One region of the Arthrobacter sp. B2060 genome, then DNA from elsewhere that is predicted to be linked to it. Evidence: riboswitches for the same ligand, from Rfam matches in the RefSeq annotation. Region 1 holds a riboswitch; the other holds the start of a gene.

Region 1 (4,154 bases):
GGTCCCCACCTCCACGTGCCCGAAGCCGAGCTCCGACAGGGCCTCGATGCCGTGGCCTTCCTTGTCAAAGCCGGCGGCGAGCCCGAACGGCGACGGGAAGGTGAGCCCAAAGGCATTCGTCTGCAGGGACGCGGGTGGGGCCGTAAACCGTGCCAGCAGCCGGCCCGCCCCGGTGGAATGGGCCAGCCGGATGCCTTTGAAGCCGATTTTGTGGGCGCGTTCGGCGTCCATCCATGAAAAGGCCAGCCTGAAGAAAGTCGGATATACGCGCATGCCTCTAGTTTTCCGTCTTCGGCGGTGCAGACCAAACCGGCCACGGCACGTGTCGACCACCAGCGGCGCGTCTAGTCTGGTGCCATGGAGTGGCAGAGCGACATCCTCGGCGAGGGCTTCGAATCCTTTGCCTTCGAGGCCGTGGGCAGCGACGGCGTCGCACGGACGGCGACGCTTGTCCGCTATGCCCCATTGAACAACCCCGCACCGCCTGCGGCGAACCCAGCGCCACCTTCGGCGCAGGGGGAGCGGCACCGGCGCCGTGCAGTGCTGTTCCTGCACGGCTGGAGCGATTACTTTTTCAATGTTGAACTGGCACGCTTCTGGAACGGCCAGGACTTCGAGTTTTTTGCCCTGGACATGCACAACCACGGCCGCAGCCTGCGCCCCGAGGCGCACGGCGGGTACGTTGCCGACCTGGCAAACTACGACGCCGAAATCAGCACCGCCGTCGGCATGATCACGGCGATGGAGCCCGCGGCGCCGCTGTCGCTTGTGATGATGGGGCACTCCACCGGCGGCCTCGTGGCGGCCCTGTGGGTGAGCCGGAATCCGGGGGTGGTGTCACAGCTGGTCCTGAACAGTCCGTGGCTGGAAATGCACGGCAGTTCCCTGGTCCGGCGGGCCGCCTGGACCATGGTGGAGCCCCTCGCCCGCTTCCGGCCGGAGGCTGTGCTCCGCCTGCCCGAGCGCGGCTTCTACTGGCGCAGCATCAGCAACTCAGCCGAAGGGGAATGGACCCTTGATGACAAGTATCGGCCTCCTATGGCCTTTCCGGTCCGCGCCGGCTGGCTCAGCGCAGTCCTTGCCGGCCAGGCGCAGGTTGCACGCGGGCTCCATATCGGCATCCCCATCCTGGTGATGATTTCCGGTGCAAGCGCCAACGGGCCGTTCTGGACCGAAGAGATGCGCAGGACGGACGCAGTACTGGACGTCAACGTCATCGCCGTGCGGGCCCTCTCACTGGGCCAGAGCGTGTCCGTGGAGCGGATCGAGGGCGCCCTGCACGATGTTTTCCTGTCCCGTGCCGAGGTGCGCGCGGACGCATACCGGCGGCTGGCCCGGTGGATCCACGGCTTTGCCGCTGAGGACGAATCCTTCGGTCGGCTCCCATGAGAGTGGCCAGGTGCAGCCAGGAAGTCGCCCTGTTTGCCTATAGGTAGCTGGCGGGGTTGACGGTCCTGTTATTGACCATGACTTCAAAATGAAGATGGCAGCCGGTGGAGCTGCCGGTCGTTCCGACAGCGGCTATCCGTCCACCCTGCGCCAGGGTCTGGCCCTTGGAAACGCCGATGCTGGCCAGATGGTTGTATGTGGTCTTCAGTCCCTTGCCGTGGTCAACAACAATCCGGTTTCCGCCGCCGTACGGGCTCCAGCCTGCCTCGGTGACCTTTCCCCTGGCCGCAGCCAGAACGGGCGTGCCGCACGCCCCGGCGAAGTCAAGCCCCGTATGTAATTCGCCGATTGCCCCGGTCAGGGGATTGACGCGGTGCCCATATGGGGAAGTCACGATCGTAGAGGCGAGCGGTGCCCGCAGGCCTGCCGAAGGCGCGGAAGCCCGGGCGGGTTTCGGTGCCGGCTTCCGTACCGGTTTGGGTGCGGCCTTCAGTGCCGGTTTCCGCGCCGGCTTCGATGCCGCTTTCCGCGCAGCTTTCGGTGCCGCTTTCCGCGCGGCTTTCGGTGCCGCTTTCGCTGCCGCTTTCGCTGCCGGGGAGGCCTTGACCTGGGGCTGGTCAAAAACCAGTGGAGATCCTGCATCCGCGAGCAGGGAGGGTTGTGCGGCCGGAGCGGCCACTGCACTGGCAGGAGCCTCCCCCGTGGCCAAGATCCCTGTTGGGGCGGCGTGAGCCGTGGAGAGTACGGTCATGCCGATCATTCCCGTCACCGCCGCCGCAACAGCCAGCTTTTGGCCGCGGCCCCGCGGCCTGGGCACCGGGGATGAGGCTGCCCGGCGGCGGCCCTTACTGGATGTGCGCGGGAAAATGGCACGGCGCAAGCCGTGATTGTCGTGGGAAGGCACAGCGTAGGTCCTCTCGACGCCGGCGAAATTAGCTGTCGGATTCGGACGAGTGGACTGTCCGGCCTCCCCTGCCGCGCGCCTCACAGGCTGCAGTGACAGGGCCAGGCTTCACCCCAAGACGCCCAAAGGCGTCATTCATGGGTCTTCCGCCCCCGCCTGGAGTGAAGGGATCATGTACCGCCGGCGGGGTTTGGCGAAGCGGGTACACGCATACCCGGTGAAGGTATGTGGTACTAACCATGAAACCAAGAAAAACAGGGTGTTACAAATTCGTTACGTAGAGGATGGCGTGTTGCGGTTGCAGAAGGGGGAGAAAGCGACTAGGTGGCTGCCCTAAATCCGACCAGCTGGCTGCCGGTGGGCGGGGTTGCAGTGGCGGCGGGCCAACAGGAGACAAGGCGTGTCGGTAGGCTCGGTCCATGGTTGACCACGAGAACTTGATAAAGGTCAGAACCGCTTACGATTCGGTTGCCGAGGCTTACTCGAGGGTGATCCCCGATACAGCCTTTGAGTCGCTTCTCGACATGGCCATGGTCGACGAGTTCGCGGGCCACATTCGCACCTCCGCGGACCGGCTAGTGATCGACGCCGGATGCGGCGCCGGCCGAATGAGCAAATACCTGACCCGCACGGGACTGAACGTCACAGGTGTGGACCTGTCGCCCGAGATGATCCGGGTCGCGCAGCAGCTCCATCCCGGTCTCTGCTTTGAAGTGGGAGAGTTGACCGACCTGCCGGCATCCGATTCTGCTGCCGACGGCATACTTGCCTGGTATTCGATCATCCACTCCCCCAGGGCAGAGTTGCCGGCAATTGCGCGGGAGTTCTGGAGAGTCCTCCGCCCATCCGGCTCGGCGCTCATCGCTTTCCAGGCCGGCAGCGGCCATCGCACTATTAACCACGCCTACGGACATGATGTCGAGCTCAGAGCAGAACTGCATTCCCCCGAGGAAGTAGCCACCCGGTTCACTGAGCAAGGCTTCGTGGCACGCGCACAACTAGTACGCTCACCGAGAGCCATGGAAAGCCACCAGCAGGCCGCCATTCTGCTTGGCAAACCACAGCATTAGATCCTGGGCGCGCGTAGTAGTGCCGCGTGCCAGGGAAACTTCTTCGAATATCGTGAGGGTGAAGCGCGGGCCCTACCCGGGCTGATGGGTGGCGGCCGCCATGGGAGTCTTGGCAGCATCCACCGCTCCCCCGTAGCGGCGGTCCCGCTGTGCGTAGATGCCCACGGCGTCCCACAGGGTGCGGCGGTCGACGTCCGGCCAGAGCGTGTCCAGGAAGACGAACTCCGCATAGGCCGACTGCCAGAGCATGAAGTTGGACAGCCGCTGCTCCCCCGAGCTGCGCAGGAACAGGTCGACGTCGGGCAGGTCCGGTTCGTCGAGGTACTTTTGGACGGTTTTCTCCGTGATGGAACCGGGTTTGAGCCGTCCGGCGGCGACGTCCTCGGCGATCGCCGATACGGCATCGGCAATCTCGGCGCGGCCACCGTAATTAACACACATGGTTAACGTGCACGTGCTGTTTCCGGCGGTATAGGCCTCGGCTTCTTCCAGTTCGCGGATCACTGATCCCCAGAGCTTGGGCCGGCGGCCGGACCAGCGCACCCGCACGCCCCAGTCGTCCAGCTGGTTCCGCTGCCGGCGCAGCACATCCTTGTTAAATCCCATCAGGAAGCGCACTTCCTCCGGGGACCGCCGCCAGTTCTCCGTGGAGAAGGCGTAGACGGTGATGTACTTGATGCCCAGTTCGATGGCCCCGGCCACCACGTCCAGCAGCGCAGGCTCCCCCGCCTTGTGGCCCTCGATGCGGGGCAGCCCCCGCTGGTTGGCCCACCGTCCGTTGCCGTCCATAA
Region 2 (4,154 bases), on a different contig from region 1:
GGGGCCTTGTTGGTGGCCGCGGCAAACTTCGAACCGAACTCACCGAAGGAGAGGTGCTGGGCCTTCTGCTCCACGAGGCCAAAACTCGCCACGTCCCAGAACGCCGTCGAGCCACCCACGCCGAGGATAACTTCATAGCCCTCGGGGGCGCGGAAGAACGTGCTGAGGCCCTCACGAACCGATCCGACAAGGTTCTTCACCGGCGCCTGGCGGTGGGACGTGCCCAGGAGCGTGGTGGCGGCTGCGGACAGCGCCTCGACCTGCTCCGGCCTGACCTTGGAAGGTCCGGCGCCGAACCGTCCATCCTTGGGCAGGAGGTTTGCTGGGATGGTGATGCTGGTCTCGCTCACAGGGGCTCCAATTTTCGGCATGGACATGCGGATCGGCGGGGACAGTTGGTGACCGGCGGTCAGGTATGGCTGCCCGCGAAGGCCCCCTTTATTCTGCCTGAGACGCGGAAATCCCGGGAACCGTGCCCGTCACAGTCCAGTCATTGAGACGCCGCGGTTTATCCGGAGTAATTCAAAATAGGCTAAGCTTTTGGTGGACGAACAGGCGGACAGTCGGCGTTGCACCGCCGCCGGATTGGGGCCGCGGCGGCTGGATGCCGAGCCGCCAGACGAGGGGCCCGCGGTACCGTGGGAGAACGCAAGTACTGTGCTCGAGGAGCTGAGCTGAATGACGGATCTGATCGACACCACGGAGATGTATCTTCGGACCATTTTGGAGCTGGAAGAAGAGAACATCGTGGCACTGCGTGCCCGCATCGCCGAGCGCCTCCGCCATTCGGGTCCTACCGTCTCCCAGACCGTCGGACGGATGGAGCGGGACGGGCTGGTTGTGGTTACCGGCGACCGGCACCTGGAGTTGACCGAAGTAGGGCGCAAACGCGCCACCGAGGTGATGCGCAAGCACCGGCTGGCCGAGCGCCTGCTTGCCGACGTCATTGGCCTGGACTGGGCGTATGTTCATGACGAAGCGTGTCGGTGGGAACACGTGATGAGCGAACGCGTGGAACGCAGGATCTACGAGATGCTGAATCACCCCACGGAATCGCCCTATGGCAACCCCATTCCCGGGCTGGCTGCGCTGGGCGGCGAGCCGACACGCACCTTTGCCGACGTCGACCTGAACCTGCTGGACGCCATGGGCAGTTATGGCCCGGACTCGCGGGTGACCGTCAGCAGGCTCGCCGAACCGATTCAGGTCGAGCCCGAACTCCTGCAGCAGCTGGACGAGGGCGGGATCCGCCCGGGAGCGACCGTGTCGCTGGAACGGGTCGGGGAGTACATTTCCGTGCGTGTCCCTGGCATCGACGGCGCCCTCGAGTTGCCGCCCGAAGTTGCTGCGCACGTGTTTGTCCGGGTGGCCTGAGTCACCCCGGTGCAGGTTGTCCGACATCAGCTGGCAGGATGACCCACCACTTTTGCACAAGCAAGATAACGGAATTATTACCGCAAGCTTTAATCGCCTATAGTTAAGTCGCAGCGCCGATACCAAAGCGTTACCTGATCCGGAGCCGAACTCTGCCAGCGGATCAGTCGCTCGAAACACCTTCTGGCAGAGGCGGAGGAACCACAACTGGCCGTTTAAAACGGCCTTGGGGTGAAGTCCGCAGCAGCAAGCCACCTTCCACAGACGGAATCCCCGGATACCTCTGTGCCAAAAAGGCTTGTCATTGCGGACCGGGTCGATCAACTCTCTGACCCGAATCCGACAGCTAACTTCGCAGGCTACCCAGAGAGGAACCGTTCTTGACCATGCAGAATGCCCGGGGCCGCCGCCGCGCTACCGGCTCCGCTGCCGAGCCCCGCACGCCCGTAGCGGTCGCCGCTGAGCGACCCCGCGATGCGCAGCGTCAAGCGCGGAAGCAACGCAGTCCTTTCCGTCAGGTCGCTGACTTCGCCGCTGCCAGCGGAGTCGGGCAGAAGGTCGGCGTGGCCCTTGCCGCCTCGGGCCTCCTGCTGACCGTCACAGTGCCCGCCACGAGCCCGGTCCTGGCCACGGCCGACCACAGCGCCCCGGCCGCCGCAGGTGCCGCCACGGCGCAGCCAGAGGTCTCCGCCGAGGCGGCAGCCAAGATTGACTTCAGCCGCACCTCCGTTGCGACAGCCGGTGACCCGGATGGCAAGCTCAAGCAGCTCCTGAGCGCACAGTCCGCCGGCAGTATCAGCCGCGCAGCCTCCGTCGGCAGCCTTGGCATGCCCTTGGCCACCATGGTGAAGTCCTCGCCCTTCGGATACCGCGTGAGCCCCATCACTGGCGGCGCCGGAGAGTTCCACCGTGGCCAGGACTTCGCGGCCCAGTGTGGAACAGAGGTGTACGCAGCGGCCAGCGGCACGGTCACGTTTGCGGGCTGGCACGAGTTTGGCGGCGGCAACAGGGTTGTCATCGACCATGGCAACGGCCTCGAAACCACGTATAACCATTTGTCGTCATCGAGCGTTCAGGTCGGCCAGAAGGTCAGCCGGGGCGACACGGTGGCACTCAGCGGGACCACCGGCGCATCCACCGGCTGCCACCTCCACTTTGAGGTGATGGTCAACGGAGAAGTCGTTGATCCCGAAGGCTGGCTGTAAGCAAAGCCGATGGAGAGCTCTCAGATTCTCGTGACACGCCGTGACCTGAATGTGACATTCCCTCCGAACTGTTGTACCGTCTAAACCGCGTCAACTTTTCCGAAGTTGACGCCCTTGAGTGGATTGCCTAACTCTGCCACCGCTCAAGGTCCGTTCGCATTACATCGTCTGGCAGGGGCGGGGGAACCAATTTTGGTCTTCGCAAGAAGGCCTTGGGGTTAAGTCGCAAAGCTTCCCAGGAAGCGGCGCGGCCGGGTGACTCCCATCCGAATCCGACAGCTCACCTCGTAGGCATTGGGAGAGGCTACCTTCGTGTCTTCACGCCACAATCTTGCGCGCCACCGTGCGCAAACGGTTCGTAAGAACCCGCTGGACTCCGTGTCCAAGGCAGTAAGCGCCAATGCAGGCACAGTAGGTCGTCAGGCAGCAGTCATTGCGGCCGCTTCAGGTCTCGTCCTGAGCGCCGGCATGCCAGCCAACGCGTCCGACGCCAACATCGGTGTTTCCGCCTCCGCTGAGTCCGGATCCCAGGCGGCACAGCTTGCTGTGACCGCCGCGCCCACCGCAACCGTCTCCTTCGAGCGTCCTGCCGTTACCACCGAGGCAGCCCCCGTCATTGAGACAGTCGCGCCCCAGTCCAGCGACGACACGGCCAGCCCCGAAGCTGCCGTGGAAACCATCGCGGCCAAGGCCGGGAAACTGGTTGACGCCGCAGGCTCGGGTGCAACGTCAGGTCTCGCGGGCATCGCCTACACCGGTATCGGCAGCCCGTACGTCTGGGGTGGCACCACTCCCAGCGGCTGGGACTGCTCCGGCTTCACCCAGTGGGTCTACGCACAGGCGGGCATCAGCATTCCGCGCGTCAATGCGTGGACAGCCATGAAGCCCACGTCGACTCCCGCTCCCGGCGACCTGGTCATGCAGAACGGCGGTGCCCACGTTGGCATCTACGTTGGCAACGGCATGATGATCAGCGCGCTGAACCCCTCGCAGGGCACCATCCTGCATGCAGTGTCCGCCACGGGCACGTCCTCGTTCTACACCCTTCGCTAAAACCCCCCATTCGAGACGATTCGGCGTACCCCCAAGACGCCGGCGCGTCGCTAAACCGCGGCCTGCTACAGCGGGCCGTGGAACACGAAAGAGAGAAATCATGACTACACGTGCGACCATTGCACGCCACCGCGCCGAGGTCACCAAGACCAACTCGCTGTCCGTCATTGCCAAGGCTGTCGGCGACAACGCCGGCGGAGTAGGCCGTCAGGCTGCTGTTATCGCTGCCGCCTCCGGACTCGTTCTGACCAGCGGCATCGCCGCCAACGCTGCTGAGACCAACGTTCAGCGCGACTCGGCTTCCACGTCCACCCTGGAAGTGCAGTCCCTGGCGTCGGCACCGATTTCGGCCGCATCCAGCATCGCCATCTCCTACGAGAAGCCGGCGATCACCACCACCCCGGCCCCCGTCGTTGAGGCTCCCAAGCCGGTCGTCAACGTCCAGGAAGCCGCGCCGGCCGTGGAAGCCCCGGCCGTCAAGGCTGCTCCGGCAGTTCAGGCCACCGCGAAGGTGGAAGCTGC

The links. A riboswitch is a leader RNA that binds a small molecule or an ion and turns the genes downstream of it on or off. The one in region 1 is predicted to bind cyclic di-AMP.
Region 2: it holds a riboswitch for cyclic di-AMP, as region 1 does, so the genes downstream of both, AC5RUM_RS13510 (M23 family metallopeptidase) here and AC5RUM_RS08735 (M23 family metallopeptidase) in region 1, are expected to answer to the same signal.

What each region holds. Positions count from the first base shown of each region.
Region 1 is NZ_JBNHFR010000003.1:415,142-419,295, reverse strand. Features, by position in the region: gene AC5RUM_RS08745 (quinone-dependent dihydroorotate dehydrogenase) at 1-273, opposite strand, end outside; gene AC5RUM_RS08740 (alpha/beta fold hydrolase) at 358-1,389, shown strand; gene AC5RUM_RS08735 (M23 family metallopeptidase) at 1,427-2,140, opposite strand; gene AC5RUM_RS08730 (hypothetical protein) at 2,139-2,276, shown strand; cyclic di-AMP (ydaO/yuaA leader) riboswitch at 2,299-2,472, opposite strand; gene AC5RUM_RS08725 (class I SAM-dependent methyltransferase) at 2,713-3,363, shown strand; gene AC5RUM_RS08720 (isoprenyl transferase) at 3,436-4,154, opposite strand, start outside.
Region 2 is NZ_JBNHFR010000007.1:54,692-58,845, forward strand. Features, by position in the region: gene serC (phosphoserine transaminase) at 1-350, opposite strand, end outside; gene AC5RUM_RS13505 (iron-dependent transcriptional repressor DtxR) at 679-1,374, shown strand; cyclic di-AMP (ydaO/yuaA leader) riboswitch at 1,542-1,750, shown strand; gene AC5RUM_RS13510 (M23 family metallopeptidase) at 1,755-2,579, shown strand; cyclic di-AMP (ydaO/yuaA leader) riboswitch at 2,718-2,887, shown strand; gene AC5RUM_RS13515 (C40 family peptidase) at 2,958-3,632, shown strand; gene AC5RUM_RS13520 (NlpC/P60 family protein) at 3,733-4,154, shown strand, end outside.